3 regions of the Rhodoferax sp. GW821-FHT10B06 genome follow, and region 3 is predicted to be linked to each of the others. Evidence: predicted binding sites of a transcription regulator. Region 3 holds the regulator's gene; each other region holds the start of a gene.
What was found. The regulator FNR, encoded in region 3, switches genes on or off when oxygen is low (the NO sensors DNR and NnrR bind a similar motif). The targets are predictions, from matches to a motif close to TTGATNNNNATCAA.

Region 1 (10,490 bases), on a different contig from region 3:
CTGCGGCGTTGTCTTGCAGTACCGCCACGTACTCGATTTGCGGTGCGGACTGTATTTGCGTCTGTAGGGATGCGATCTGGTCGGTCAGGTGTTGCTGCTGGTTCAGACCCACCACTACGGCCACCGCCGCTGCAGCAACCCCGGCAAAAGTGGCGCCGCGCCAGAGCAGCAGATTGCGCAGCCAGCCGCCGGGGCCGGTTGGCGTTGTGGCGGGGATGCGAGCGTTCCGCATGGCTTGTTGCTCCTGTTCGGCGCGCAGCAGATTGTCTATGCGCGTCCAGACGGCGGCTGCCGGTGGAGCCTGCTGCTGGAGTTCGGCCACACTGCCCAGGCGGGACTGCCAGATCAGCGCGGCGGCGCGCACGGGTGCCTGCTCGCGCGCCAGGGTTTCAAAGCGGCGGCGCGCGCCTCCGCGCAGGGTGCCCAGGGCGTAGCTGGCCGCCAGGCGGTCCAGAAGTTCGGGGTGTTGGGGAAGATGCATGGTCCAGTTCTCAGGGCAACTCAGGCAAAACGTGCCATGCACACGCGCAGTTGTTCCAATCCGCGGCGTATCCAGCTCTTCACCGAGCCCAGCGGCAGGCGCAACTGCTCCGCCAGTTCGCTGTGGCTGAGGTCGCGCAGATAGGCTAGGCTGACCAGCTCGCGTTGGCGCTTGTCCAGCCGGGTCATGCACTGGTGCAATGCCCAGGCCTGCTGGCTGGCCTGGGCTGTGTCCATGGGGTTGGGGCTGTCGCTGTCCAGCGTGTCGGTTAGGACCTCGTCCAGCTCCTGGGTGATGTTGCTGCGGTCTGCCGTGCGGCGGCGCAAAAAGTCCAGTCCACGGCTGCGCACGATCAGGCCCATCCAGGCCAGCGGTGGGCTCAGCGACGCCCGGTAGCTGCCGGCCGAGCGCCAGATGGTCATATACGCCTCTTGCAGCACGTCCTCGGCCCATTCCCGTTTGCCCACGACCCGCATAGCCAGCCCGTAGAGCTTGGACGAGGTGTGCTCGTACAGCTCCTTGAGCGCGGGCGCATCCTGGGCGGCGATGCGGTCCAGCAAGGCCATCAAAGCATGGTCCGGGTTGGTTGAATGGGACAGGGCAGTGGCGTTCATGGGGCGACAGTGTCAGGCGGAAATGCTGGATGCAGTCTAGCGGTGGATACGCGGCAAATTGCATATTGGATGCAGGCAGGCTTTTAGAATGCGCCACGCGACTTTTTTCACAACCAACCCAGCACTGCCATGAACGTCATCCGTTTCTCCGATCTCTGCGCCCAAGGCAAAGCCTCTGGCCAACGTGTTTTCATCCGTGCCGACCTGAACGTGCCGCAGGACGATAGCGGGGCCATCACCGAAGACACCCGCATCCGTGCTTCCGTGCCCTGCATCCAGATGGCGCTGACTGCCGGTGCTGCGGTGATGGTGACCTCGCATCTGGGACGTCCCACCGAAGGTGCGTTCAAACCCGAGGACTCGCTGGCTCCGGTGGCCAAGCGCCTGGGTGAGCTGCTGGGCCGTGAAGTGCCGCTGCTGGCCAACTGGGTGGACGGTGTCACGGTCGCCCCCGGCCAGGTGGTGCTGCTGGAGAACTGCCGCGTCAACGTCGGCGAAAAGAAGAACAGCCCCGAGTTGGCGAAGAAGATGGCCGCCCTGTGCGACATCTTCGTGAATGACGCCTTCGGCACTGCCCACCGTGCCGAGGGTACGACCTACGGCATCGCCGAATACGCCAAGATCGCCAGCGCCGGCCCGCTGCTGGCTGCGGAAATCGACGCCATCACCAAGGCCCTGGCCCATCCCCAACGTCCGTTGGCGGCCATTGTGGCGGGCTCCAAGGTGTCGACCAAGCTGACCATTCTGAAGAGCCTGTCTGAAAAGGTCGACCAGTTGATCGTGGGCGGCGGTATCGCCAACACCTTCATGCTGGCCGCCGGCCTGAAGATCGGCAAGTCGTTGGCCGAACCCGATCTGGTGGACCAGGCCAAGGCCGTGATCGAGTCCATGAAGGCCCGTGGCGCCGCTGTGCCGATCCCGGTCGATGTAGTGACGGCCAAGGCCTTCTCCGCTGACGCCGTGGCTACGGTGAAAGCCGCGACCGATGTGGCAGATGACGACCTGATCCTGGACATTGGCCCCCAAACCGCAGCCGCCCTGGCGACCCAGCTGAAGGCTGCGGGCACCATCGTCTGGAACGGTCCGGTGGGCGTGTTCGAGTTCGACGCATTTGCCCATGGCACCGAAACCATCGCCCGTGCGATCGCTGAAAGCGCTGCGTTTTCTATAGCAGGCGGTGGAGATACCCTGGCCGCTATCGCCAAATACGGCATTGAAAAGCAGGTGGGTTACATCTCCACCGGCGGCGGCGCTTTCCTGGAGATCCTGGAAGGCAAAACTTTGCCGGCCTTCGAAATCCTGCAAAAACGCGCAGCCTGATCTGCGCATGCGCCAACCGCCTCGGTATTTTTGAATACCGGGGTGGAGTTTCACAATGCGGACACATGGTGGTGTTCTACTCGCTCGCCATACACTGAAACTTGACTTCCCGCGCTGAGGGATTGCTAGACATGTTTGAGCTTTTTCATCTGCAGGCGCGTGGCGGCAATGTGTTCGCGAAAAAACCCAACCGCTGGGACCTGGCGTTGCTGCCACTGGTGCTGGCCATTCTGCTGGCGCTGGCGTTTGGTGCATCGCAGATGGCTCGCCCTTTTGCGATGGGCGAAGCGCTGGAAATCTCGCTGGACCCGGCCTATCTGCCTTATTACCTGCTGCGCACGATCCTGCGCATGTTCATTGCGCTGGGCTTTTCGCTGCTGTTCAGCTTTGTCTTCGCCGCGATAGCCGCCAAGTACCGTACGGCCGAGAAGGCCATGATCCCTATCCTGGACATTCTGCAGTCGGTGCCGATTCTGGGCTTTCAGGCGATTGCGATTGCGCCTTTTATCGCGCTTTTCCCGGGCAGCCTGCTGGGTGTGGAATGTGCGGCGATTTTCGCCATCTTCACCTCGCAGGCCTGGAATATGGCGTTCAGCCTGTACCAGTCGATCCGCACCGTGCCCGAAGAACTCAAGGAGGCGGCGCGGGTATTCCGGCTGTCGGGCTGGCAGCGCTTCTGGCGTCTGGAGTTGCCGTTTGCCATGCCGGGGCTGTTGTGGAACATGATGATGTCCATGTCTGGGGGGTGGTTTTTTCTGGTGGCGGCCGAAGCCATTTCGGTGGCCAACCAGGATATCAAGCTGCCTGGTATAGGCTCTTATATTGCGGTGGCCATCGAGGCAGAAAACGGCTGGGCTATTGCCTGGGCGATTGGGGCGATGCTGGCGGGCATTCTGTTGTACGACCAGCTGTTCTTTCGGCCTTTATTGGCCTGGGCCGACAAGTTCCGTTTTGAAGAATCTCAAGGCGACACCGCGCAGCAATCCTGGCTGCTGGACTGGATGCGCCGCAGCCGCTGGATGAGCGCGCTGAGCGCCGCAGGCTGGAGCTTGCTGCGCCGTGCGCTGGGCTGGTTCAGTGTGCGCCATGATGGCACGGCGGTTGATGCGCGGCCTCGGGTCCAGAACCCGCTGTGGCCGCGTATTTGGGATGGCGTGTTGCTGCTGGTTGCCTTGCTGGCGGTGTACCGTCTGGTGGTGTTTGTGCACAGCGATGTGGGTTGGGGTGAGGCCGGCCATGTGGTGGTCTTGGGCTGCATTACCTTGTTGCGGGTCATGCTGTTGATCGCTTTGGCTTCCGTCGTATGGGTGCCAGTCGCCGTGTGGATCGGTTTGCGGCCCCAGTATTCGCAGCGGGTGCAGGCGGTGGCGCAGTTTTTGGCGGCATTTCCGGTGAACCTGATGTTTCCGCTGGTGGTGTTCGTACTGGTGACGCTGCGCTTGAATCCGAATATCTGGCTCAGCCCCTTGATGGTGTTTGGTACCCAGTGGTACATCTTGTTCAACGTGGTGGCCGGCGCGGCAACCATTCCTAATGAACTGCGGTTGGCGGCAGACAACCTGGGCGTCAAGGGCTGGCTGAAGTGGAAGCGTATCTACCTGCCCGCCGTGTTCCCCAGCTACCTTACGGGTGCCATTACCGCCAGTGGTGGCTCCTGGAATGCCAGCATCGTGGCCGAGTACGTCACCTGGGGCAAGACCACGCTGGTAGCCGATGGCCTGGGCAGTTATATCAAGCAAATGACCGATGCCGGCGATTTCCACCGCATTGCGCTGGGCATTGGCGTGATGTGTATTTTTGTGATGTTTTTAAACCGTTTCTTCTGGCGCAAGCTGTACTTGCTGGCCGAAGACCGCAGCCGCTGAGGAGCCAAGATGGGCAAGAACCTACTCATTGAACTGGGCGGTGTCGCCAAGTCATTCCAGGCTGCTGACGGCACGGCCCGCACGGTACTGGACAGGGTGGATTTCCAGCTGGCCGAGGGCGAAATTGTCGCCTTGCTCGGCAAATCCGGCTCGGGAAAATCGACTCTGCTGCGTATCATGGCCGGCCTGATTCCGGCCGACCACGGCCAGGTCAGCTACCGCCAGAAGCCCATTTATGGCCCGGTGGCGGGCATCGCCATGGTTTTCCAGTCGTTTGCGCTGTTTCCCTGGCTGACGGTGCAGCAGAACGTGGAGCTGGGTCTGGAGGCCCAGGGCGTGGCGCCCGACGAACGTGCAAAGCGTGCCGATGCGGTGCTGGAAATGATCGGCTTGGCCGGTTTTGGTGGTGCCTTGCCGCGCGAGCTGTCTGGCGGCATGAAGCAGCGCGTGGGGATTGCGCGCGCGCTGGTGACCAACCCCGACATACTGTTGATGGACGAAGCCTTTTCTGCCCTGGATGTATTGACCGGCGAGACCCTGCGCAACGACATGCTGGAGTTGTGGGACGGCGACAAGATCCCGACCAAGGGCATTTTGATTGTTTCGCACAATATCGAAGAGGCTGTGATGATGGCCGACCGCGTCATCATCCTGTCCAGCGACCCGGGCCGTATCCGTGTCGAGGTGAAGATTGATTTGCCGCGCCCGCGCGATGTGGACGGGGTCGAAGTCCGAGCCTTGATCGACGAGGTTTATGGCCTGATGACCATGCGTCCGGCACAAGAAGTGGCGCCTGGCATGCCGACCACCTTGCACCTGGGCTATCGCTTGCCGGAAACCGACATTACCCGCATCGAAGGGGTGCTGGACTTGCTGGCCGATACACCGTTTGACGGCCATGCCGACTTGCCGCAATTGGCCGAGGAATCCGAGCTGGCCGACGAAGAGCTGTTCCCCACCTACGAGGCCTTGGGCATGCTGGGTTTGGCCCATGTGGACAAGGGCGACATCATGCTGACCGCGCTGGGGCGCAACTATGTGGAGGCAGACCAAGCCCAAAAGCAGGAAATTTTCGGCCAGCAGTTGCTGACCCACGTGCCTTTGGCGGCGCATATCCGGCGCAGCCTGGAAGACGAGCCCTCTGGAAGCTTGACCGAAAAGCGCTTCCTGGATCTGCTGGAGGAGTTCATGGAGGCCGACAAGGCCAAGCGCGTGCTGGAGGTAGCCATCGAATGGGGACGTTATGGCGAGGTCTACAGCTATGACTACCACACGGGTCGATTGACCTTGCCAGAGCAGTCCGAGGATTGAGCTGCGGCGCGGCAGGCTTTTCTGTCAAGAAAAAAGCGCCTGATAGGCGCTTTTTCATGGGGGCTTAGAAGCGCCAGCCCAGACCGACGCCGTACAGAACCGGATCAATTTTGAAGGTGCCTAGCTTGGCGCCGCCGGCACTCACATCGGTGCGGATGTAGACCTTTTTCACGTCAAAGTTCAAATACAGATTTTTGGCCAGCGGGATGTCCACACCCGCTTGCAGGGCGGGGCCAAAGCTGTTGCGATCCACATCGACGCCGGCTGGAAGATTGACTGCGCTGATGCGGGTGTAGTTGAGGCCCGCACCCACATAAGGTTTGAAGCCTGCGGTGTTGAAGTGGTACTGCAGCGTCAGTGTGGGCGGCAGGTGTTTGAAGCTGCCAATCTCGGTGTTGCCGGCACTCAGGGTTTGCTTTTGTGGAACAGTCAGCACCAGCTCGGCGGCTATCTGGGGTGTGAAGAAGTAGCTGATGTCTACTTCGGGCAGCCATTTGTCATTGATGCTCAGCGAGAGCGGTGTGCTGTCGCCGTTGCTGCTTTGAAGGTACACGGCACGTGCACGTACCAGCCAAGGTCCCTCGGTTGCGGATTGGGCAAAAGCCGAGGCCGAAACCATGGCACACAGGGCGGCAGCAAGCAGGGTTTTTTTCATGATTTTCTTTCGATCACGGTAGCGGGGATATTCCCAGCCCTGATTACAAAAGAGGTTATCGCTGGCCACTTTGCGCCCGGTCAAAATGGCTGCGAGCCCTGCTTGCGCTATATCAAATGTGGGCCCATTCAGGTCGGGGCGTGGCGTGGCGTGGGGTGCTGGTGGAGTTACCGGCAAAATCGGTCCAGCAATTGCGCGTCAGGTCATATAGCTTGCAGCTGCGGGCGGTTTGAAAGTACCAGCGCCAGGAGAACGCCTGGATGATGATGCGTCCCGGCAGCAGCTCTTCCAGCGTTCTCTGGGCTTCTTTCAAGCGGTACAGCGGAATGCTCATGTCCACGTGGTGGGCCGTGTGCTCCATGATGTGGTGCATCAGTGCGCCAATTTGGAACGAGAAGGTGAGGTGCACTGTGGTCGATACGAAAGGCTGTGCCTTGGCCCAGGTGGCGCGGTCGCCATGCCAAGACACCTTGGTGTGGGTGTGGTGCACATAGACCACAAAGCCGATCATGGAGAACCAGAACAGCAGTGGTACGACAAAGCCGGTAGCAATGAGCAGGGCCAGTGATTGCTGCGTCACCAGTGCGGCCGTGGCAATGGCTGCCAGCCACAGCAGTCCAAAGCTGGAAATCAGCACGCAATCCCAGGTGAAGATGGTGCGCTGCGTGCCCATGCTGGACTTGCTAGGAAAGAACATGCGGCGCCACCATATCTCCACGATGTAGTAGAGGCCCGGTGCCCAGCCGCTGCGGTAGATGCGCTGCATGAAGCGCTGCCGGGGCGACAAGGCCTGGTATTCCTCGGGTGTCAGCGGTGCCCAGACGAAGTCCACGCCCTTGAGGTTGGTGAAGCCGTGGTGCACCACGTTGTGGCCTACATCCCACAAGCTATAGGCCGTCAGCGACGGCAGGAAGGCAATGCGCCCCAGCCATTTGTTCAGGCGGCGGTGGGGCGTCAGGCTTTGATGGCAGCCATCGTGGCCGATGATGAACAGACGCCCAATCACGAAACCTGCTGCCAGACCGCACAGCAGCTTCAGCCAGGGCGATGCCAGCAGCACGGTGGCACTGAGTGCCACCGCGAGCAAGGCGTAGTCCAGCGCGAGCAGGAACAAGGCCCTCAGGGTTGTACGCTGGGAGAGTGGAATCAGCCAGGAGCGTATGACTTTGCGGTGCGGCAGTGGCTCGCCCGGAGGGAGCGGACTCGGAAGGAGGGGCGTACTGTGGATGGAAGAGGTCATAGGGAAAACACGGGTCAGGAATCTACACGCGGCACGTAGTGGCGGCGGCACACGCAAAAGTTGCGTGCCATGATGCTAACCGCGCGGGATGAAATGCCTCTGACCAGGATCAATACTGTGTGCAATAGAGTTGATGCGCCCAATTTGAGCGAGCCGAATGGCAATAGCTGAGTGCCCGCTGACGGGGGCTCAGGCTGTAACCTTTTGGTAACTTGTTTCATGTAAAAATCGAAACTAAATTACATATCCGGAGACTTATCCCATGCCCCGCCTTGCTACCAAAATCGTTGCCACCTTGGGCCCAGCCTCGAACAGCCCGGAAATCCTGGAGCAACTGATCCGTGCAGGCGTGAACGTTGTGCGGCTGAATTTCAGCCATGGCAAGGCACAAGACCATATCGATCGCGCCATGATGGTGCGTGAGGCCGCCAAGCGCGCGGGCGTCGAAGTGGCCATCATGGCCGACCTGCAAGGTCCAAAGATCCGCGTTGCCAAGTTCGCCGAAGGCAAGGTGATGCTGGAGCCCGGTCAGAAATTCGTGCTGGACGCTGCGCGCGCCGAGCCCGGTGACATCAATGGCGTAGGCCTGGATTACAAAGAGTTGCCACGCGAGGTGAAGTCTGGCGACGTACTGCTGCTGAACGACGGTCTGATCGTCATGACCGTGGAGTTTGTGCGCGGTGAAGCCGTGCACACGGTGGTGAACCTCGGCGGTGAGCTGTCCAACAACAAGGGCATCAACAAAAAAGGCGGCGGACTGACCGCGCCGGCGCTGACTTCCAAGGACATGGAAGACATCAAGACCGCGATGTCTTTCCAGGCCGATTACGTGGCCGTCAGCTTCCCCAAGAACGCGACCGACATGGAAATGGCGCGCCAGTTGTGCAATGTGGCTGCTGCCGAATACCGCCACAAACCCGGCATGATCGCCAAGATCGAGCGTGCCGAAGCTATTCCGCTGCTGCAATCAATTCTGGATGCCAGCGACGGCATCATGGTGGCGCGCGGCGACTTGGCTGTGGAAGTGGGCAATGCCGCCGTGCCAGCGCTGCAAAAACGCATGATCCGTATGGCACGTGCCAGCGACAAGGTGGTGATTACCGCCACCCAGATGATGGAAAGCATGATCACCAACCCCGTGCCCACCCGTGCCGAGGTCAGCGATGTGGCCAATGCGGTGCTGGACGGCACCGATGCGGTGATGCTCAGCGCGGAAACCGCGGCCGGCAAATTCCCGCTGGAAACCGTGCTGGAAATGGCCAATATCTGCCACGAAGCCGAAAAGGCCGAATATGGCGAGCTGGAAGCCGACTTCAAGGGCAAGATTTTTGAACGCATCGACCAGTCCATCGCCATGGGCGCATTGTTCACCGCGCAGCATCTGGGTGCAAAGGCGATTGTTGCCATGACCGATAGCGGCTCTACCGCCTTGTGGATGAGCCGCCACAGTATCCACGTGCCTATCTATGCCCTGACGCCGCGCTTGGCCACCCAGCGCAAGATGTGCCTGTACCGCAATGTGGTGCCTTTGCTGATGGACGCCAGTAGCGACCGTGACACGGCGTTGGGCCAGGCGGAACGCCATTTGACGCAGCGCGGCATCGTACAGCGCGGCGACATTTACGCCATTACTTGCGGCGAACCCATGGGTGCTCCTGGCGGCACCAATATGCTGAAGATCTGCCAGGTCGGCTAAACCTCTCCCGCCCTGCCGCCGGGTTTTAACCCGGTCCAACGCCCGCTTCATGCGGGCGTTTGTGTTTCCAGGCACCAGCAGGTTTAGTTCGGCTGTAAAACTGTTGTTTCAAAATGAAAAAATCGGGTGTTTGCCAGGGTTGGCCCGTGTTTTGCGAATCCTTTGGCGCAGGGGCAAGGCTAAAATTAACAGAGTTACCAAGCGGTTACGGAGAAATTGGTATCCGTACCAGCCTCGATTGGCCGCCTTGTCCTGATTCTTAACTCTCTGGAAGCACCCTATGGCACTCGTCTCTATGCGTGAATTGTTGGACCATGCCGCCGAAAACGGCTATGGCATTCCGGCTTTCAATGTCAACAATCTGGAGCAAGTCCAGGCCGTGATGTCGGCTGCGGACGAAGTGGGTGCTCCCGTCATTCTGCAAGCCAGCGCGGGTGCGCGTAAATATGCGGGTGAGCCCTTCATCAAGCATCTGATTCAGGCGGCGCTGGAAACCTGGCCGCACATTCCTCTGGTCATGCACCAGGACCACGGCCAAAGCCCTGACGTGTGCCAGGGCGCGATCAACCTGGGTTTCAGCTCGGTGATGATGGATGGCTCTTTGCATGCCGACGGTAAAACCATCGCCAGCTACGACTACAACGTGGAAGTTACCGCCAAGGTGGCCGCCATGGCCCACAAGGTGGGCGTGACCGTGGAAGGCGAGCTCGGCTGCCTGGGCTCGCTGGAAACCATGAAGGGCGACAAGGAAGACGGCCACGGCACCGATGCCACCATGACCATGGACCAGCTGCTGACCGACCCTGAGCAGGCCGCAGACTTCGTCAAGCGCACCCAGATCGATGCCCTGGCGATCGCCATCGGTACCAGCCATGGCGCCTACAAGTTCACCCGTAAGCCTACGGGCGACATTCTGGCGATCTCGCGCATCAAGGAAATCCACCGCCGTATTCCCAACACCCACCTAGTGATGCACGGCAGCTCCAGCGTGCCGCAGGAGTTCCTGGCCATCATCCGCGAACACGGCGGCGACATGAAGGAAACCTATGGCGTACCGGTGGAGGAGATCCAGGAAGCCATCAAGTACGGCGTACGCAAGATCAATATTGACACCGATGTGCGCCTGGCCATGACGGCGGCCATCCGCAAGTACTTCACACAAAACCCCGACAAGTTCGATCCGCGCGACTACCTTAAACCCGCACGCGAAGCCGCCAAGCAGCTGTGCAAGCAGCGTTACCTGGAGTTCGGCTGCGAAGGTCAAGCCGCCAGCATCAAGGGCGACAATTTGGTGGTGGTGGCCAGCCA
Region 2 (10,490 bases), on a different contig from region 3:
CCTGGCCTTGCTGCACGTCTTCGCCGGCTAGGCGGCGGTTGGCACCACGCCGCAGCTGGCTGGGGTCGAAATGGATGCAGCCAGCCTGCAGCTGCACGCGTTCATGCGGCACCACGCTGTCCAGCCCCGGTGGCATGGGCGCACCGGTCATGATCTTCAGGCACTGGCCTGCGGCGATGGGGGTGGACCAGGTATGGCCTGCGAGCACCTGGCCGACCACCTGCAGTGACAGGGTCTGGCCGCCCTGCAGCTGTGCGCCGTCGAAGGCATAGCCGTCCATGGCCGAGTTGTCGTGCGGCGGCACGCTGACGGGGGACACCACGTCCGCCGCAAGTACCCGGCCCAGCGCCTGCAGGATGTCCACGGTTTCTGTCTCCGTCACCGGTGTGGCCAGGGCCGACAAAAAGGCCTGGGCCGCCGGCACCGGCAGGTTCAGCGGGTTGTAGCCGGGGATAGTGGCCGCAATGGCGTCGGTAGTCTTCATCGTTCCAGGCCGCGTAGCTCGGCCAAGGTGTTCGCGTTGGAGAAAGCCTGGGCGTCGTCGAATGCCACTGTGGCCGTACGGTGCTGGGCCAGCCAGACGGCCACTTTGCGACCGCCTTGCTGCAGATACTGCGCCAGGCTGGCGTGCATGTCGCTGCGCATCAGGCAGAACACCGGCTGGCTGCGCAGGCTGCCACTGGGGTCTCTGGATGCGGCCACGGCCATATCGGCCTGGTCCGCCAGCAATGCAGCGCCCAGGCGGGCCACCAGGTCGGCGGGGAAGAGCGGGGCATCGCAAGGCACGCAGGCCAGGTAGGCCGTGGGGCAGTGGGCCAGGCCGGCCAGCATGCCGGCCAGCGGGCCAGCATAGTCGTCTTCCAACTCGGACTCGGCATCGGTCCACACCGGGACACCAAAGGCCGCATAGTCGGCCAGATGGCGGTTGGCGCTGAGCATCAGGTTGCCCACCTGCGGTCGTAGTCGGGTCAGCGCGTGTTGGGCCAGCGTCTTGCCTTTGAAGGCCTGCAGGCCCTTGTCCAGGCCGCCCATGCGCGCACCCTGGCCGCCGGCGAGCACCAGTCCGGTGACGTCTTGCAACGCCAACTCAGCCACCGATGTAACTCATTTCCACCCGCCGCGCCGCCGGGCCGTTGTCGGCTGCTAGGCCCGAGCGCAGCTCGGAATAGCGGTCGTTGCGGCCTTGCCAGATGCCGCGCAGGGCGTTGCCGAGCTGGGTATCGTCGGCGCCGCTGCGCAGCAGGTCGCGCAGGTCATGGCCCTGGCTGGCGAACAGGCAGAGATAGACGCGGCCGTCGGTGGACAGGCGGGCGCGGTTGCAGTCCCGGCAGAAGGCCTGGGTCACGCTGCTGATGACGCCCACCTCGCCGCTGCCATCGGCATAGGCCCAGCGCTGCGCGGTTTCGCCGGGCGCACTGGGCGCCAGCGCCCGCAGCGGCCACTCGGTTTGCAGCGTTTGTATGACTTCGGCCGAGGGCACGACCTGGTCCATACGCCAACCGTTGGTGGCGCCCACGTCCATGTATTCGATAAAGCGCAGCACCATGCCGCTGCCCTTGAAGTGGCGGGCCATGGGCAGGATTTCATGCTCGTTGGTGCCGCGCTGCACCACCATATTGATCTTCAACCCGCCGCCTGCTCCCAGGCCGGCTTTGTGCGCGGCTTTCAGCCCGTCCAGCACCGTGCGCACCGGGAAGTCCACATCGTTCATGCGGCGGAACACCGTGTCGTCCAGGCCGTCCAGGCTGACGGTCAGGCGTTGCAGCCCGGCATCTTTCAAAGCCTGGGCCTTGCGTGCCAGCAGGGCGCCATTGGTGGTCAGGGTCAGGTCCAGCGGCTGGCCATCGGGCGTGCGCAATGCGGCCAGTTGGGCGACCAGCACCTCGATGTTCTTGCGCAGCAGGGGTTCGCCGCCGGTCAGCCGGATCTTGCGCACGCCCTGGGCCACGAAAATTTGCGCCAGGCGGGTGATTTCTTCGAAGCTCAGCAGTGCGCTGTGCGGCAGATAGGGGTAGTCCTTGTCAAACACTTCCTTGGGCATGCAGTAGCTGCATCGGAAGTTGCAGCGGTCGGTCACGCTGATGCGCAGGTCGTGCAGCGGGCGCCCCAGTTGGTCGGCCAGCGGCCCGGATGTGGGGGCGAGGCTGCTCGGCGCGAGCTGGCGCTGGTCTCGCAGGGGAATGACACGGCGTGGCATTTAAATCGGCTGGGCAAAGTGGGGCTCAGCGGCCGAGGGCGGCACCAAGCGCGTCCTTGCCATGGGCGGCCTGCCAGCGCGGAGCGCAAGCCGGGTCCTGGCAAGGGGTACAAAGGTCGTGTTCATGGAGTTTCCGATTGTGCCAGTGCCTGGCTGGGCTGCCAGATGTCAGCAGCGCTGCCCGGGCTGTCTGCTGGGATCTGCAGTAATAGTGGTAATGCTATAAATTTAGTAGCTTATAGCGCAGGTAGAACAAGCGCAAGGGGCATATTTCTCATACGGGTTTGTGGACATCTCAGTTCTTGATCTCGATCAAGTCGCCTGTCCGGTGCAGCGCTTCCAATGTAGCGCTATGCGACGTGTACGAGCGCGCCATTTCTTCATCACCCGACGCGGGTTGTGGTATTCGCTGGCCTTGGGCTTGCTCATCATGGGCCTGGGCGGGGCGGGCTTTTGGCTGCTGGAGCCGCGCGTGCATACATTTGGCGACGGCCTGTGGCTGGCCTTCACCACAGCCGCCACGGTGGGCTACGGCGATATGGTGCCGAGCACCCATGCGTCCCGGTTTTTCGCGGTGATCGTGGTACTGCTGGGGCTGGCGATTTTGTCCCTGGTGACCGCTTCGGTGGCCGCCATGTTCGTGGAGACCGAGGAGCGCCAGATTGAGCGCGATCTGCTGCGGGAAATCGCCGCGCTGCACAGCGAAGTGCGCGAGCTACGGCAATTGATACAGGCCCAGCATGCCCTTTCCCCCGGCACAGAGGGCTCCATCCGGCAGGCGCCACCAAGCTAGGAGAGCCGGCTTGCGTCACGCCAGCCCTCTACAATCGCGCCACATTTTTTGGAGAGCTTTCACCATGTTTTCTTCTGACAAAGACGATAGCCAGAGCGCTGCATTCGTAATTCTGTTTGCCGTCGTGGCTGCCGCCGTGGCATTTGCGATTGGCATGGGCATCTACAAGACCCACAGTGCCAAGCCCAAGACTGCGCCCGCAGTGCAAGAGGTGCTGGACGTGGAAGGTGCCAGCGTGAAGGTGGAAAACGGTGTGGTCAAGTTCTACTTCGCCACCGCAAAGGCCGATGTGGCCCAGGGCGCCGATGTGGCGCTGGCCGAGGTGGTCAAGCTGGCGGGCGAGGGCAAGAGCCTGCGCATCAGCGGCTTCCATGACGCCACCGGCGACCAGGCCAAGAACGAAGAGCTGGCCAAGTTGCGCGCCTTTGCCGTGCGTGAGCTGCTGGTAGGTCTGGGTGTGGCCCAGGACAAGATCGAACTGGTCAAGCCTGAAGCGCTGACCGGCTCTGGCAGCAACGCCGAAGCCCGCCGCGTGGAAGTCGTCGCGTTGCCCTGAGCTTCTCGTTAGGCGCAAAAAAGCCGCAGTGCCCATGGCGGGCGCTGCGGCTTTTTACATGGTGGCGCCTTATTTGCCGCCGTGGATCTGCATCACCAGTGGCACGATCAGCAGGGCCACGATGTTGATGATCTTGATTAGCGGGTTCACCGCCGGGCCGGCCGTGTCCTTGTAGGGGTCGCCCACGGTGTCGCCGGTGACGGCGGCCTTGTGGGTTTCCGAGCCCTTGCCGCCGTGGTGGCCGTCTTCGATGTACTTCTTGGCGTTGTCCCAGGCGCCGCCGCCGGTGCACATGCTGATAGCCACGAACAGGCCGGTGACGATGGTGCCCATCAGCAGGCCACCTAGGGCCGCAGGCCCCAGCAGCAGGCCGACCAGGATTGGCACTACTACCGGCAGCAATGAGGGGATCATCATTTCCTTGATCGCCGCGGTGGTCAGCATATCGACCGCCTTGCCGTATTCGGGCTTGGCCGTGCCTTCCATGATGCCCTTGATCTCGCGGAACTGGCGGCGCACTTCGACCACCACGCTGCCGGCAGCGCGGCCCACGGCCTCCATCGCCATCGCCCCGAACAGGTAGGGGATCAGCCCGCCGATGAACAGGCCGATGATGACCATCGGGTTGCTCAGGTCGAAGCTGATAACGTGGCCGTAGGCCTCCAGCTTGTGCGTGTAGTCGGCAAACAGCACCAGCGCCGCCAGGCCGGCTGAGCCGATGGCATAGCCCTTGGTGACGGCCTTGGTGGTGTTGCCCACCGCGTCCAGCGGGTCGGTTACATCGCGTACGCTCTTGGGCATCTCGGCCATTTCGGCAATGCCGCCGGCGTTGTCGGTGATGGGGCCGTAGGCATCCAGGGCCACCACGATGCCGGCCATGCTCAGCATGGATGTGGCGGCAATTGCAATGCCGTACAGGCCGGCCAGGTGGAAGGCGGTCCAGATGGCGATGCAGACAAAGATCACTGGCCAGGCGGTGGAGCGCATGGACACACCCAGGCCGGCAATGATGTTGGTGCCGTGGCCGGTGGTCGATGCCTGGGCGATGTGCTGCACCGGCGCGTACTGCGTGCCGGTGTAGTACTCGGTGATCCACACTAGCGCGGCGGTCAGCACCAGGCCGACGGCGCAGGCGCCATACAGCTTCATGGCTGCGCCCGTGCCGCCCAAGGCGTTGTCCGCCACCAGCGCGGTCGTGACGAAGTAGAAGGCGATCAGCGACAGCACGCCGGCGACCGCCAGGCCCTTGTACAGCGCCGGCATCACGTTCTTCATGCCCGGCGAGGCGACGACGAAGAAGCAGCCGATGATGGATGCGACGATGGACACAGCGCCCAATGCCAGCGGATACACCACGGTGCTGGCGCCGCCAGCGGTGGCGAGAAGGGCGCCCAGCACCATCGTTGCAATCAGCGTGACCGCATAGGTCTCGAACAGGTCGGCGGCCATGCCGGCGCAGTCGCCCACGTTGTCACCCACGTTATCTGCAATCACGGCCGGGTTGCGCGGATCGTCTTCCGGGATGCCTGCTTCGACCTTGCCCACCAGATCCGCGCCTACGTCGGCACCCTTGGTGAAGATGCCGCCGCCCAGCCGGGCGAAGATGGAGATCAGCGACGAGCCAAAGGCAAAGCCGATCAGCGGGTTCAGCCGCGCTGCGGTGGGCATGCCGTCAGGCACCAGAAACCAGTAAAAACCCGTCACGCCCAGCAGGCCCAGGCCGACCACCAGCATGCCGGTGATGGCGCCGCCGCGAAACGCCACGGTGAGTGCCGGGCCTATGCCCTTGGTGGCCGCCTGTGCGGTGCGCACATTGGCGCGTACCGACACATTCATGCCAATGAAGCCACAGGCGCCCGACAGGGCTGCGCCAATCACGAAGCCTATGGCCGAGATGGGGTCGAGAAAGATGCCGATGAGGATGGCCAGCACCACCCCGACGATGGCGATGGTGCGGTACTGCCGGGCCAGATAGGCGGCTGCGCCAGTCTGGATGGCGGCGGCAATTTCTTGCATGCGCGGGTTGCCGGCGTCTTGCGAAAGAATCCAGCTGCGGGCCCAGAAACCGTAGGCCACCGCAATGAATCCACATATGAGCGCCAGTGTCAGCGCTGTGTTACCTGCCATAGGAATGTCTCCTTTTTTGTCGTTGTCGCGAGATGGGAGTGCAACGCCAGGGATGCCCTGCATAACTCCGGCGAGGATGTGGTGGTGCGGATCGGGATGGGATACAAGGCGCTTTGTGCAGCCAATAGCACCGCTATTGGCAAGAAAAGCAACGCCGTAGACCGCCCGAGTCCGTGCTGCCACAGACCGCAGAGAGTGATGCAGGGCATACCCAAGGTGGTACCCCCGCTGCGTTGCTTCCTCGCGCATCCGACGTCCAAAGAGGCGGAGACGATTGGCCAACGTCACCAATATAAAGGAAAAACAGTTGCTGCACTGCGGTAACTCTTTGTGTCCGGTATGTAAACCGAGGGCTGGCACTCTAAATTCGCAGCGCACCCAAATTCAGCACTGCGACACATCTTTGCGCGGTGGACGTGGGGGTGCACAACCATGGCCCTTGGACGCATTCGACCGAGGGCTGGCGCGGACTTGCGGAGCCAGGCATCCATGCCTTGCGGCCCACAGGTTCTGTCATTTCCCATGTATGAAGGGTGTTCTATGCGGTTCTCAAAAAGTTATTGGCGTGGCTTGGCCATAGGCCTGGTGGCTTCGGTCTTCCTGGTGGCCTGTGGTGGCGACGGTGGTTCTGGTTCCACACCCAGCACTCCGGTTTCGACAACCGGCGTCGCAGGCAAAGTGCTGGACGATGCGACCGGACTGGGCGTAGGGGGCGTGACGGTGCGGGTTGGAAGCCTGTCCACCACCACGGCGGCCGACGGTACTTTCAGCCTCACCGGTCTTACGGCGAGCAGCCGCGTGACGGTAGTCTTCGCCTCCAGCGACTACGCCGAAGGTGTGCGCATTGCCAATGTGGTGGCCGATGCACGTACCGATGTGCAGGCCCGTTTGGTCAAGGTCGGTGCCAGCGGCACGGTTCCGGTAACGGCTGGTGGCACGGTCACGGTGCCCAGCAGCACCGCGCAGGTCACCTTGTCCGCAAATAGCGTGCAGCGTGCCGATGGCAGTCTTCCCACGGGCAATATCACGGTCAGCATCACGCCCATCAACCCGGCTGTGGATACGACCCTGATGCCCGGCGACTTCCTGACCTCCACGGGCAGCGGCAATGTGCCGATTGAAAGCTTTGGCGCGCTCAATGTGGTGCTGACCGACAGCACGGGTGCCGCGCTGAATCTGCGCAGCGGCCAGACCGCTACCATCCGCATCCCCCTGGCTTCGCGCAATGCATCCGTGCCTTCGACCATCCCGCTGTTTTACTTCAACACCAGCACCGGCTTGTGGGTGCAGGAAGGCACGGCGACTCTGGTTGGCACCGGCGCATCGGCCTACTATGAAGGCACGGTCAGCCATTTCACCACCTGGAATGCCGACCAGACCTACAACACCATCATCGTCCATGGCTGCATGAAGAATGCGGCGGGTGCCGTGGTGGCGAATGCGTTGGTCACCAGCGACGGTATCGACTACTCCGGCACCAGCTCGGTCTACACCGATGCCAGCGGTAACTTCAGCCTGCCGATCCGTAGCAACAGCGAGGCCACTATCGTGGGCGTGTTCGGCGGATATTTGACCAACACCGTGCGCAATACGGCCAGTGCGACCGACATCACCTTGACGGATTGCCTGAGCCTGGGCCAGAGCGGTGCTGGCATCACCATGAAGCTGACCTGGGGCGCCTTGCCCAGCGACCTGGATTCGCACCTGATAACGCCGGCGGGTGACCATGTGTATTACTCGGCCAAGGGGGCACTTGCCACAGCGCCTTTCGCCAACCTGGACGTGGACGACACCTCCAGCTACGGCCCCGAGGTGGTGACCATCACCAAGCTGATGGTGGGTACCTACAAGTACAGCGTACGCAACTACTCGGGTTATTCCGATGGCCCCATCGCTACATCGGGTGCGCGGGTCGAGGTGAACATTCCAGGACGCACTCTGCAGCTGATTACGCCGCCCGCCACGGGCGAGTCGTCGAACACGGACTACTGGAATCTGTTCGAGTTCGACGTCAGCGCCAGCTGCGTGGTCACCGTACGTCCCGTGGGCACTTACACCACCGATTTGCCCACGATTCCGGCAAGCACCACGCCGCAGTACTGCACACCCAGCTGATAGCGGCTAGAGCGCTGCGAAGCGGGCGACACAGCATCTGGTGGCTGTGTCGCCTTTTTACTTTTGGCTTTGCCGTCAGGCTGGCGTCACCGCTGTGAGGCAAAATCACGGGTTAACCAGAATCCAATTTCTCAACTCCTAACTGCAACACCACCATGTCCCTGAATAAAGTGACCCCTGGCAAGAATGCCCCCGATGCCTTTAATGTCGTGATCGAAATCCCGATGAATGCGGACCCGATCAAGTACGAAGTGGACAAGGAGTCCGGCGCGCTGTTCGTGGACCGTTTCATGACCACGGCCATGCACTACCCCACCAACTACGGCTACGTGCCCCAGACCCTGAGCGGTGACGGTGATCCGGTGGACGTGCTGGTGATCACGCCTTACCCGCTGTACCCCGGCGTGGTCGTGCCCTGCCGCCCCCTGGGCATTCTGCTGATGGAAGACGAAGCAGGCGTGGATGGCAAGGTGTTGGCCGTGCCCACCGACAAGATTCTGCCCATGTACACCCACTGGAAGAGTGTGGATGACGTGAACAAGATGCGCCTGAACGCCATCAGCCACTTCTTTGAGCACTACAAGGACCTGGAAAAGGGCAAGTGGGTCAAGGTGCTGGGCTGGGAAGGTATTGACGCGGCCAAGAAGGAAATCCTCGAAGGCATCGCCAATTACACCAAGGGCTAAGCCCTCTCGGCGGTTGTAGCCAAATCGGCACCTAGCGTAGGTAATACCAGCGCTAGGTGCTATTTTTTTGATAGTAATGGGTATGAAAAGCAAACTCTCCAGCGGCGGCTTGGTGTATTCCACCGAAACCGGCCGCATGTGCCCAACCTGCCGCAAGCCGGTGGCCGACTGCATCTGTGGCCAGAAGCCACTGCCCAAGACCGATGGCATCGTGCGCGTGTCGCGCGAAACCAAGGGCCGTGCCGGCAAGGGCGTGACCCTGGTTAAGGGCGTGCCCTTGGATCTGGCGGGGCTGACCGCGTTGGGCAAGCAGCTCAAAGCCGCCTGTGGCAGCGGCGGCACGGTGAAGGACGGCGTGATCGAAGTGCAGGGCGACCACTGTGACACGGTGATCGCGCTGCTGCAAAAGCAGGGCTATACGGTCAAGCGCGCTGGCGGTTGAGGGTCTGTTTCGGACTCCCTTACTTGGGATTTTCAGAGCAGCTTGGAATACAGGAAACGGCCTTTGACCATCCAGATGAGCGAGGGCTTTGAAGCGGTATTCGTCAGCGTGACCATATTGTTCGGGTCGTTATCTTGAAACCAAACATCGGTATTGGCTTGGTGTACCAAGGGATTGCCGAGCGTACGGGTTAAAAATTCCAGAGCAGATGTTGCGGTCAGTGCGGCCAGTTTTTTTGCGAACTCCCGCTCAACGGCTGTCATGGCGGCTACGGCTTCTTGGTTTCTTGCATCTGCGGACGCGGAGGGATTGAAGCCATACATAAGATTGTTGAGCAGTCCGTCCGAACTTGTTACTCCAAAGATATCCATCAATTCTTCCAAGTAGCCTATTGCACGTTCACGCTCTTCGGTGTCCGCATCTTCAAGGGCAGGGTACGTCGCCTTGAATTCTTCCAGCAATTGGATCTTGGGCTCTGGTTTGTCAGCGATTCCGGTTAGCCGGATCGCAAGTGTATTGATCACGGACGTGTAGTGGGCTCTATCGCGCTCGTTGAGGGCTCCAAAGTACGAGCCATCGGCTAAAAATTTCTCCTTGGCGATGAACGCCAATAACGCTTGCTTTTGGGGGCCGTCGGTGCGAGCCATGGTGGCTTCTGTGGCTGGAGTCGCTGCGATGGCTGATCCAATGAAGATCGACAGCAGGACGAATAGGTGCTTTAGCATTACGGGGTGATTTTGGGACTTGACGATGGATGTAATGGGCATCTTCCGTGGAAGAGATTAGTTTGCCAGAATCATGTCCATCACCCAGGCCGTACGCTGCGCGGTCTGCCCGGTGGAGGGGTGCGTGGCTAGCCCGGCCACGTGTTTTTGCATATTCTCGATATGGAACAGCTGGATGTTCTCCGGGTGGGCGATTTCCACGCTCTGGCAGCCCTGGCTGTTGCGCAGCAGCAGCGGCTGGTTGCCAAACACCGAAAACTCTATCGTCCCCTGGCTGCCCAGGATGGTGACGGCGTCCACGCGCTCGGCGGCACCAAAGTTCCAGTAACCCGAGCCCAGCGCGCCGCTAGCAAACTGCCAGACCCCAGTGACCGCGTCCTCGGCCGCATACAGGCCCTGCTGCTGCGCGTTAAAGCCCTGGGCGTACACGATGTCGCCCAGCAGATGCATGCACAGGTCCAGCCCGTGGCAGGCCAGGTCGGCAAAGTAGCCACCGCCGGCCACTTGCGGGTCGGTGCGCCAGTTGGGCGTTTTGGCCAGGTCGGTCGGGCTGGGCGTGCGGGTATAGGCCCAGTGCACATGGCGCACGTTGCCAATCGTGCCCTCATCCAGCCATTTTTTGACCTGGGCAAAGCGCGGAAGCGAACGTCGGTAGTAGGACACGAACAGCGGCAGGCCCGCCGCTTCAAAGGCGGCGCACATCTCCAGGCATTCGCGGTGGTTCAGTGCCATGGGTTTTTCCACGCAGCAGATTTTTCCGGCCGCGGCCACCTTGAGCGCATAGAAGTGGTGGCTGTCTGGCGGGGTGGCGATGTAGACGGCGTTGACCTGCGGGTTGTGGATCAGCGC
Region 3 (10,490 bases):
CCATGCTGCTCGGTGGCGGCCACGGGCAGAACGGCAACGGTGCGAGCCGGGTCCAGCTGCGCGAAGTCGCGGGTGCTGAGGTCGGCCCAGAAGCGTGATGAAGTGTGCATGCCAAGGATTTTAGGAGTCTGCTGCGCATAACATACAAGACATGATTTCCTCCCAGTACGTTAGCCGCGTCAGCCTCCAACGGGATAAGGTGGACTCTTTCGAACGCTACCCCTTCAACTTGCCAGCGGTACGCATGCTAGACCAGTTGGACATCCACCCAAAGGTCACCTTTTTAGTGGGAGAGAATGGCTCCGGCAAATCCACTCTATTGGAGGCCATCGCCGTTTCACTCGGTTTCAATGCCGAAGGTGGCAGCAAAAACTTCCGGTTCGGCACACGCATATCGCACTCCGAGTTGCATAGTTACCTGCGCGTTGCGAAAGGTTTCAGGCGGCCACGAGACGGTTTCTTTCTAAGGGCAGAGAGCTTTTTCAACGTCGCCACTGAAATCGAAAACCTGGATGACGATCCCACCGCGGGGCTACCCATCATCAGCCACTACGGTGGCCGCTCGCTGCATGAACAGTCGCATGGCGAGTCCTTTATGGCGCTGATGACCGAGCGATTCGGTGGTGAAAGTCTATTCCTTCTGGACGAACCCGAAGCAGCCCTGTCACCGCAACGGCAACTGGCGGCCATGTCACGCATGCACGACCTGGTGCTGCAAGGCTCTCAGTTCATCGTCGCCACCCATTCGCCCATCCTTATGGCCTACCCGGATGCCCGCATCTACCGTTGCGGCCAAGAAGGTGTATCCCCCATCGCCTACGAAGACACAGAACACTTTCAGGTCACACGAGACTTTCTTCTAAATCGGGAACGAATGCTCCAGGTTTTATTGCGCAGGTAAGCCAATAGATACAAGGCTGCGGCAAAAGTCGGCCACACGCGGATCCATGTCGTGCACCACGGCCCACAAGGCCACGGCCATCAGGGCGCCACCTGCCGCGCGCATGCCCCACTCCTTGTGCTTTGGGCTGCGCCAGGCCTGCAGGCGCAGCCACAGCCAGGGGCCGGCCATAAGAGTGATGGCGCTGCCTGCAGCAAACAAGGCCATGCACAGAGCGCCATCCAGTGGCCCGCCGCTCAGGGCCGCCACCAGCAGGGCCGAATACAGCAGGCCGCAAGGCATGAAGGCCCAGGCCGCGCCCACGCCAAAGGCCCAGCCATATCCGCCGGAGCTCGCCCGCAGGCGCGCCCACAGCTTGCGGCCCATGCCGTCTACCCATACCGGCTGGCGTGCCAAAACCAGCAAAGTCCCGCCCCAGACCAGCACGGCCACATGGAACAGGGTCCACAGCGGCTGCAGCGCGGTTGACTGGCGAGCCAGCCAGGCCAGGTTGTCGGCCGCCCAGGCCGCCAGCGCACCGGCCAGGCTGTAGCCCACCAGGCGCCCGGCCTGCAGCTGCAGCATGCCCAGCCAGGGCCGCTGCGCGCCGGCCAGACGGCCCAGGCTGCCACAGGCTGCGCCGCACATGGCGGCGCAGTGCGGACCGCCGGCCAGGCCCATCAGCAGTGCGGTCCAGGCCAGGCCCGTTTGCATGTTCAAATGATTCTTGAGAAGCGGGCGCGGTTGCGGTCAGCCTGCAGATAGCGGTCAAACACCATGGCCACCGCGCGCACCAGGAACCAGCCGGTGGCCGTGACGCGGATACCGCTGTCTTCCAACTGCACCAGGCCGGCCTCCACCAAGGGCTGCAGAGCAGCCAGCTCGGCGGCGAAGGCCTTTTTGAAATCCACCAGAAATGCCAGCTCGATGGATTCAAACTGCACCTCGCCCTGGCACATCAGACCCATGATGATGGCGCGGCGCACCAGGTCGTCGCGGTTCAGCGCCAGGCCACGCACCACCGGTAGCTGGCCCTGGTCGATACGGTCGCAGTATTCCTCCAGGGTCTTGGCGTTCTGGCTGTAGGTGGCGCCTATGCGGCCTATGGCCGACACGCCCAGGCCGACCAGGTCGCAGTCGGGCTGGGTGCTGTAGCCCTGGAAGTTGCGGTGCAGCCGGCCCTGGCGCTGGGCGATGGCCAGCGCGTCGTTGGGCAAGGCGAAGTGGTCCATGCCGATGTACACATAGCCGGCTTCCAAAAAGGTGTCGAAGGCCTGCGACAGCATGGACAGCTTGTCGGCCGCCGCCGGCAGCTCAGCGCCCAGAATGCGGCGTTGGGGCTTGAAGCGCTCGGGCAGATGGGCATAGGCGTACAGGGCAATGCGGTCGGGCCGCAGCTCTACCACCTGCTCCAGCGTGCGTGCAAAAGATGCCGGTGTCTGCCGTGGCAAGCCGTAGATCAGGTCCACATTGATGGACTCAAAGCCCAGCGTGCGGGCCACCTCCACCAGCTCGAACACTTGCTGCGCGGGTTGGATGCGGTGCACCGCTTTTTGCACGTCGGCATCAAAGTCCTGTACCCCAAAGCTGAGCCGGTTGAAGCCCAAGGTGGCCAAAGCTTGCAGGCGTTTGGCGTCCACCGTGCGGGGGTCCACCTCAATAGAGTATTCGCCGCCGGGGGCCAACACGAAATGGCGCCGCAACATGGCCATCAGCTGGGCCAGCTCGTCGTCACTCAAAAAAGTAGGGCTGCCTCCGCCCAGGTGCAGTTGGCTGACATTGCGCCGCTCGCCCAGCTGGGCGGTGTGCAGAGCGGTTTCGCGCTCCAGATAGCGCAGATAGGCGGCTCCGCGCTCATGCCGCTTGGTGATGATCTTGTTGCAGGCGCAGTAATAGCAAAGCGACTCGCAAAACGGTATGTGCACATACAGCGACAAGGGCAGGCTCAGTGCTGCCGCCCCCTGGTTGCGTTGCTGCAGGGCCCGCCCATAGTCCTCGCAGGTAAAGGCCTCGACAAACCTGTCGGCGGTGGGATAGGACGTGTACCGCGGCCCAGGCACATCAAAACGGCGTAACAATTCGGGCAAAACACGGGTCATGGCGGGCAGTCAGGTTGCATGACTGGAATGTGCCGCGAAGCCACGCTTGTTTCATTGACGTGGATCAAAACCGCAGCAGATGGCACCAGAGACAATGAGATACATCAAATAGCTCCATTGATCTCCATCAAGTTCATACTCTGCGCATGGTCCCCACCTCAATCAAAGTCGCTTGCTCCAACTGCAACCTGCGTGAGCTGTGCATGCCCTTGGGCCTGAACAAAGAAGAGCTAGAGCGCATTGACGACCTGGTAGCAGTGCGCCGAAAGGTACTGCGAGGCACGGCGCTGTTCCATAACGGCGAAACCTTCAAGGCGCTGTACGCCATCCGTACAGGCTTCTTCAAGACCACCGTCACCACCGAAGATGGCCGCGACCAGGTTACCGGCTTTCAAATGGCAGGCGAAATCATCGGCCTGGACGGCATCGTCAACGACCACCACACCTGCGATGCGGTGGCCCTGGAAGATGCCGAAGTGTGCGAAATGCCCTTCCACCGCATTGAAGAGCTCTCGCGCGAAGTCAACTCCCTGCAGCGCCATGTGCACAAGATCATGAGCCGCGAAATCGTGCGCGAGCACGGCGTGATGCTGCTACTGGGCAGCATGCGCGCCGAGGAACGCCTGGCGGCCTTTTTGCTGAACCTGGTGCAGCGTCTGCATGCGCGCGGGTTTTCACAGTCCGAACTCATCCTGCGCATGACGCGCGAGGAAATCGGCAGCTACCTGGGCCTGAAACTGGAAACCGTGAGCCGCACCTTCTCCAAATTTGTGGAAGACGGCGTGGTCGAGGTCAAGCAGCGCCACATCCGCATCCTGGACACCGAAGCGCTCAAGCGCATCGTCAATCTTCAGCCCTGTCTCTAGGCACTGTCACCGGCTGGCCCACCAGCAGCGTCAGGCAACCCACCAGCACAGCCACCGCCCAGAACGCAAAGAACGCCAGGCTGTACACGCCCTGGCGTGACAAAGGCAGCGGCTGCCCCAGCCATTGCAGGCTGTAGGGATCGACCACCGCAAACACCAGCATCTCCAGTATGCATGCGCCCAGGAACGCGGGCCAGACCACACCTACCACCCTAAAGCTTTGCATAGTGCCCTCCGGCTACTTGGTACGCACCGAGCCGGGCGGCGACGCAGCATGGTTGCGCCCCTGCTCGGCCGGTGCCAGCGGGCCCTGGGCGGCCAGGGTCTTATTGATCTCCAGCCCCTGGCGGTAGTAGTCCTGGGCCAGCACCGGGTCCTGCTGGCGGATGGCGATCCAGCCCGAGACCAAGGCCGCCACCACCACGGCCAGCGGGCCGGAAATCACCAGCCAGACATAGCCGTAGCGCCACCATGGCAGCGGCACCGGTGTAGCAGATACATGAGAGGGCATGGCAGTCTCCTGGAGTTATCGTCAGCGGGGAACAAAGAACGTGGACTTTTCCGACACCTTGGTGCTTCCATCCGCAGTCTGGATGTCGAAGAATACCGGGTAAGAGCCCGGTTCGACAGAACCATAAGGGATATGCAGGCGCACCGCCACCCAGCGCGAGGCTACCGGCTCCAGGTCCACCCATTCGTCCGAGGCCAGCACCAGCCCGTCCAGCCCATGGGCTATGAGACGGTAGCGCTGCGGCAGTTCACTGGCGTTCATGACCTGCAGGCGGTACACGTTTTCCAGCTGGCCACCGGACACAATGCGGGATAGCGCCGCGCGGTCGCGCACCACGTCCACCTTCAGCGGGGTACGCGTCAACAGGCTGCCCAGCAGCGCCAGCGTCAACACCAGCAGTACCGTGCCGTAGACCAGTACCCGAGGCCGCAGCACACGCCGCAGTATCTGCCGGCCCGACCAGCCCTGGGCCATGCCGTTCTGGGTGGCAAAGCGGATCAGGCCAGGGGCATAGCCCATCTTGTCCATCACGCCATCGCATACATCCACGCAGGCGGCGCAGCCTATGCATTCGTACTGCAAGCCCTCGCGGATATCGATGCCGGTGGGGCAGACCTGCACGCACAGCGTGCAGTCCACGCAAGAGCCCAGGCCCAGGGCCGCAGGGTCGGCCTTGCGCGAACGCGAGCCCCGGGGCTCACCACGGGTGGTGTCGTAGCTGACGATCAGCGTGTCCTTGTCGAACATGGCGCTCTGGAAGCGCGCATAGGGGCACATGTATTTGCAGACCTGCTCGCGCATGAAGCCGGCGTTGCCATAGGTGGCAAAGCTGTAGAACAGACCCCAGAACACTTCCCACGAACCAAAGCTGCCGCTCAAAGACTCCTGCAGCAGCGCATAGGTGGGTGTGAAATACGAGACAAAGGTAAAACCGGTCCACAGGGACAGCAACAGCCAAGCGCCGTGCTTGGCCGACTTGCGGGCCAGCTTGTGGGCCGACATGGGCGCGCCATCCAAGCGCATGCGGGCGGCACGGTCGCCCTCGATATGGCGCTCTATCCACATGAAGATTTCGCTGTACACCGTCTGCGGGCAGGCAAAGCCACACCATAGGCGCCCTGCCACGGCGGTGAACAGAAACAGGGACAGCGCAGACACCACCAGCAGCCCGGTCAGGTAGATGAAATCCTGCGGGTACAACACCAGTGAGAAGATGTAGAAGCGGCGCGCCTCCAGGTCAAACAGTACCGCCTGGCGCTGACCCCATTGCAGCCAGGGCAGGCCATAGAACACCAGCTGCGTCAGCAACACCATGGCCCAGCGCCAGCGCGCAAACAGGCCCTGCACTGAACGTGGGTAGATCTTCTTGCTGGCCGCGTACAGCGACACCATCACCTCATCGGCATCTGCTCCAGGCACAGGCACGATGGGAATGGTCTTGCGGGGCGCGACGGTGTTCACACCATGCTCCTACTTGCTGGCCACAGGCTTGTTGGACATGCCCCAGATGTAAGCCGTCAACACATGGATCTGGGCCTCGGTCAGCTTGCCCTGCTGGGCAGGCATCTGGTTGATCTTGCCCTTATTGACCATCTCCATGATGGCGGCCTCGCCCCAACCGTGCAGCCAGATGTCGTCCGACAGATTAGGGGCGCCCAGCGCCTGGTTGCCCTTACCGCCCACCCCGTGGCAGGCTGCGCAGACACCAAACTTGGCCTTGCCCAGACCGGCGCGCACCGAGTCATGCGGGCTGCCCGACAGGCTCAGCACATAGTTGGCCACGTTCTTCACGTCGTCCGGCGTGCCCACCGCAGCGGCCATCGGCGGCATTTGGCCGATGCGGCCATGGGTGATGGTTTCCTTGATCTTGTCTGGCGTACCGCCGTGCAGCCAGTCGGCATCGGTCAGGTTGGGGAAGCCTTTGCTGCCGCGTGCGTCCGAGCCGTGGCACTGGGCGCAGTTGTTCATGAACAGGCGCTCGCCAATCGCCATGGCCGGCGCGCGGCCCGCCAGTTGCTCGGGCGGCAGAGCCACAAAATCGGCATACAGGGGCTGCAGCGCCGCATCTGCGGTTTTCACTTCGTCGCTGTATTCGTTGGCCGAAGTCCAACCCAGCTTGCCGGCAAAGTTGCCCAGGCCGGGGTAGAAGGCCAGGTAGCCGACTGAGAACACGATGGTCAAGACGAACAAGCCCACCCACCAGCGTGGCAAGGGGTTGTTCATCTCGCGCAGGTCACCGTCCCACACATGGCCGGTGGTGTTGTCGCTCTGGAACGGCACCTTTTTACGGGCCGTGATCCAAAGCAGCAGCAAGCAGGCGGCAATGCTGGCGACCGAGATGGCCGCGATACATACCGACCAGAGATTGTTTGTGAAATCGCTCATACAAAATCCTCTTGGGAATCAGTCTTGCTGGAAAGGCAGTTGTGCTGCCTCGTCAAACTGGGCTTTGTTGCGGCTGGAAAAAGCCCAAACCCAGATACCAACAAAGGTGATGAAGCTGACAACCGTGGCGGCGATGCGCAAGGTGGTGACGTCCATGGCGGGCTTTCTGTATCAAGGAGCGTTAACTGGGGTAACGGGCGTGGCGGACGCTGGAGCAGCGGGCGCCGTGGCAGCGGACTGCGCGGCCAACTGATCAGACAGCGCACGGCCCAGCACCTGCAGGTAGGCGATCAGGGCTTCCTGTTCGGTCTTGTCTTTCACCTCGGCCGCTGCGCCGGCAATTTCGGCGTCGGTATAGGGCACGCCCACGGTGCGCAAGGCCTTCATGCGCGGCGCCACATCGGTCGGGTCCAGCAGGGCCTTTTCCAACCAGGGGTAGGCCGGCATGTTCGACTCGGGCACCACGTCGCGCGGGTTGTGCAGGTGGATGCGATGCCATTCGTCGCTGTACTTGCCGCCCACGCGGTGCAGGTCCGGGCCGGTGCGCTTGCTGCCCCACTGGAACGGGTGGTCGTAGACAAATTCACCCGCCACCGAGTAGTGGCCGTAGCGCAGTGTCTCGGCGCGGAACGGGCGGATCATCTGCGAATGGCAGCCGTAGCAGCCTTCGCGCAGGTAGATGTCGCGGCCCATCAGTTGCAAGGGTGTGTAGGGCTTCAGGCCGGTGACCGGCTCGGTGGTGGACTTCTGGAAGAACAGCGGCACGATCTCCACCATGCCGCCCACGGCGACCACCAGCAGGATCAGCACGATCATCAAGAAGTTATTGGTCTCGATCTTCTCGTGCGAGAAGAAGGGCACGGGTTTGTTGTTGTCAGACATGGGTTGTATTCCTCAGGCGTGGGCCACCGACGTGTTGGGGACCGGCACCAGTTGCGAGCGTCCGGAGATGGCGGTCATCCACACATTCCAGGCCATGACCAGCATGCCGCCCAGGTACAGAACGCCACCGGCCACACGCACCACATAGAACGGGAAGGTGGCTTTCACGCTTTCCACAAAGGTGTAGGTCAGGGTGCCGTCGGCATTGATGGCACGCCACATCAGGCCCTGCATCACACCGGCAATCCACATGGCCGCGATGTACAGCACCACGCCAATGGTGGCCATCCAGAAGTGCAGCTCGATGGCAGGCACGCTGTGCATCTTCTTGCCGCCAAACATACGCGGGATCAGGTAGTACAGAGAGCCCATGGACACAAAGCCGACCCAGCCCAGCGCACCGGAATGCACGTGGCCAATGGTCCAGTCGGTGTAGTGGCTCAAGGCGTTCACCGTCTTGATGGCCATCATCGGACCTTCAAAGGTGCTCATGCCATAGAAGGACAGGGACACGATCAGGAAGCGCAGGATCGGGTCGTCGCGCAGCTTGTGCCAGGCGCCCGACAAGGTCATCACGCCGTTGATCATGCCGCCCCAGCTAGGCGCCAGCAGGATCAGCGAGAACACCATGCCCAGCGACTGGGTCCAGTCAGGCAAGGCCGTGTAGTGCAGATGGTGTGGGCCGGCCCACATATAGGTGAAGATCAGCGCCCAGAAGTGGACGATGGACAGGCGGTACGAGTACACCGGCCGCTCAGCCTGCTTGGGGATGAAGTAGTACATCATGCCCAGGAAGCCGGCCGTCAGGAAGAACCCCACGGCATTGTGGCCATACCACCACTGCACCATGGCGTCTTGCACACCGGCGTAGGCCGAGTAGGACTTCATCCAGCCCGCAGGCACCTCGGCGCTGTTCACCACATGCAGCAAGGCCACGGCGATGATGAAGGCCCCGTAGAACCAGTTAGCCACGTAGATGTGGCGCACGCGGCGCCGGCCCACAGTACCAAAAAAGACGATGGCGTAAGCCACCCACACCAGGGTGATGAGGATGTCGATGGGCCATTCCAGCTCGGCGTATTCCTTGCCGGTGGTGTAGCCCAGGGGCAGGCTGATGGCCGCGCCCACAATGACAGCCTGCCAGCCCCAGAACACAAAGGACGCCAGCGGCGGGCAGAACAAGCGCACCTGGCAGGTACGCTGCACCACGTAGAAGCTGGTCGCCATCAGTGCGCAACCGCCAAAGGCAAAAATCACCGCATTGGTATGCAGGGGGCGAATCCGGCCGTAGCTGAGCCAGGGAATGCCGTTGGTAAGGTCTGGCCATGCCAGCTGGGATGCGATAAGCAAACCTACCGTCATGCCCACCACACCCCACACGACGGCCATGATGGAAAACTGCCGGACGGCGGTGTCGCTGTAGACCTCCGGTCCTGCGGATTGTGAATGCGTGATAGCCATGGGCACCTCTTCTGTGTATGGCATGCAGTGTCCCGGCGACAGGCCGGACACACTTTGATGCAAGTCAACCGAAAGTCACTTAGCGCCCTTGCAACCAGCCTCCCCGCATCTTTCAAGAACACCGCAGAACCGGCTTTGCAAGGGGGGTTGGAGTGGCGACATGCGTTCTCGGCCCAACGGGCCGATTCCGGGAAGCGCGCGAAGCCTGGGGGAGAGCCACCAAGCTAGTCGTTGTGCAGAATGCGCTCGCCTTCTTGCTCCACCGATTCGAACTGGCCCTGGTAAATAGCCCACCACAGCCCGCCCAGAATGGCCAGCACCAGCACTACCGACAAGGGAATCAACAGGTACAGGATGTCCATCAGGGTCTCGCACCTTGTTTGCTATGCATTCCATAGCTGCTTGCGCAGACAACACCTGCCCAGGCAGGTCTTTTTATGTAAATCATGCAAATACTCGCCACCCGACAACGGGCACAACGGACCTCAAGCCAGGAACCCGTGGAACCGGCTCCGCCGGGCCACTGGGTTCGCCCCCTGCAAGGGGGTTGGCGAAAACGCGCAACGTGTAGCCTGGGGGTGAGCAATGACACATCATGCTTTGGACAATCTAGCGGCATTCAGCACCACCAACAGGGAACTCAGCGCCATGCCTAGGCCTGCCGCCCAGGCGGGCAGCCAGCCCACCAAGGCCAGCGGCACGCACAGCGCGTTGTAGGCCGCGGCCCAAGCCAGGTTTTGCCGCACCACACGCAGTGTGCGGCGGGCGGTGCGCAATGCCTGCGGCAGGGCCAGCAAAGCGCCACCGGTCACCACGAAATCCGCCTGTCGCTGGGCCAAAGGCACGGCCTGGCCAAAGGCAAACGACACATGGGCTCCGGCCAGCACCGGCCCGTCGTTCAGTCCGTCGCCCACCATGGCCACCCGGTGGCCACCGGCCTGCAGGGCGCGCAAATGGGCCAGCTTGTCCTGCGGCGCGCAGCCCCCCCGCGCCTGCTCTATGCCCAGTTGCGCAGCCACGCGCTGGGCCGCCGCCGGCTGGTCGCCAGACAGCAACTCCACGCGCACGCCCGCCTCGCGCAGGGCCTGCACCGCCTGCGCCGCATCCGGCCGCAGGTCTTCCGACACATCAAAACTGGCCAGCCAACCCTGGGCATCGCTGAGGTGTACCTGTTGCTGCACCGGGTCGCCCGGCGTGCCGCAAAAGCGGGCCGAGCCAAAGCGCAAGGCGCCGTGACGGCTCTGGCCATGCATGCCCAGGCCGACGGCCTCCTCCACTTCCACCACATCGGACGGCAACTGCAGCCCCCGGGCCTGCGCGGCCGCGGCCACCGCCCGCGCCACCGGGTGCAGAGAGGGTGCGGCCAGCGCCGCCGCCAGGGCCAGAGCCTCGTCGTCGGACAGGCC

Region 1: the regulator FNR is predicted to act here: its motif matches at 7,586-7,599, upstream of AC07O2_RS10225 (fatty acid desaturase).
Region 2: the regulator FNR is predicted to act here: its motif matches at 2,500-2,513, upstream of AC07O2_RS05785 (potassium channel family protein).

What each region holds. Positions count from the first base shown of each region.
Region 1 is NZ_JBWKNO010000005.1:157,673-168,162, forward strand. Features, by position in the region: gene AC07O2_RS10195 (anti-sigma factor) at 1-481, opposite strand, end outside; gene AC07O2_RS10200 (RNA polymerase sigma factor) at 502-1,095, opposite strand; gene AC07O2_RS10205 (phosphoglycerate kinase) at 1,225-2,415, shown strand; gene AC07O2_RS10210 (ABC transporter permease) at 2,547-4,280, shown strand; gene AC07O2_RS10215 (ABC transporter ATP-binding protein) at 4,290-5,591, shown strand; gene AC07O2_RS10220 (OmpW/AlkL family protein) at 5,656-6,246, opposite strand; gene AC07O2_RS10225 (fatty acid desaturase) at 6,359-7,486, opposite strand; gene pyk (pyruvate kinase) at 7,749-9,182, shown strand; gene fba (class II fructose-bisphosphate aldolase) at 9,463-10,490, shown strand, end outside.
Region 2 is NZ_JBWKNO010000003.1:63,111-73,600, reverse strand. Features, by position in the region: gene moeA (molybdopterin molybdotransferase MoeA) at 1-484, opposite strand, end outside; gene mobA (molybdenum cofactor guanylyltransferase MobA) at 481-1,095, opposite strand; gene moaA (GTP 3',8-cyclase MoaA) at 1,088-2,197, opposite strand; gene AC07O2_RS05785 (potassium channel family protein) at 2,550-2,990, shown strand; gene AC07O2_RS05780 (OmpA family protein) at 3,055-3,546, shown strand; gene AC07O2_RS05775 (sodium-translocating pyrophosphatase) at 3,616-5,673, opposite strand; gene AC07O2_RS05770 (YfaP family protein) at 6,214-7,788, shown strand; gene ppa (inorganic diphosphatase) at 7,944-8,474, shown strand; gene AC07O2_RS05760 (translation initiation factor Sui1) at 8,557-8,916, shown strand; gene AC07O2_RS05755 (DUF4844 domain-containing protein) at 8,949-9,563, opposite strand; gene AC07O2_RS05750 (Gfo/Idh/MocA family protein) at 9,699-10,490, opposite strand, start outside.
Region 3 is NZ_JBWKNO010000010.1:3,921-14,410, forward strand. Features, by position in the region: gene AC07O2_RS15975 (creatininase family protein) at 1-110, opposite strand, end outside; gene AC07O2_RS15980 (AAA family ATPase) at 152-901, shown strand; gene AC07O2_RS15985 (sulfite exporter TauE/SafE family protein) at 887-1,594, opposite strand; gene hemN (oxygen-independent coproporphyrinogen III oxidase) at 1,597-2,979, opposite strand; gene fnr (fumarate/nitrate reduction transcriptional regulator Fnr) at 3,126-3,845, shown strand; gene AC07O2_RS16000 (hypothetical protein) at 3,823-4,071, opposite strand; gene AC07O2_RS16005 (FixH family protein) at 4,084-4,356, opposite strand; gene ccoG (cytochrome c oxidase accessory protein CcoG) at 4,378-5,748, opposite strand; gene ccoP (cytochrome-c oxidase, cbb3-type subunit III) at 5,827-6,741, opposite strand; gene AC07O2_RS16020 (cbb3-type cytochrome oxidase subunit 3) at 6,760-6,897, opposite strand; gene ccoO (cytochrome-c oxidase, cbb3-type subunit II) at 6,913-7,623, opposite strand; gene ccoN (cytochrome-c oxidase, cbb3-type subunit I) at 7,636-9,084, opposite strand; gene ccoS (cbb3-type cytochrome oxidase assembly protein CcoS) at 9,309-9,446, opposite strand; gene AC07O2_RS16040 (heavy metal translocating P-type ATPase) at 9,678-10,490, opposite strand, start outside.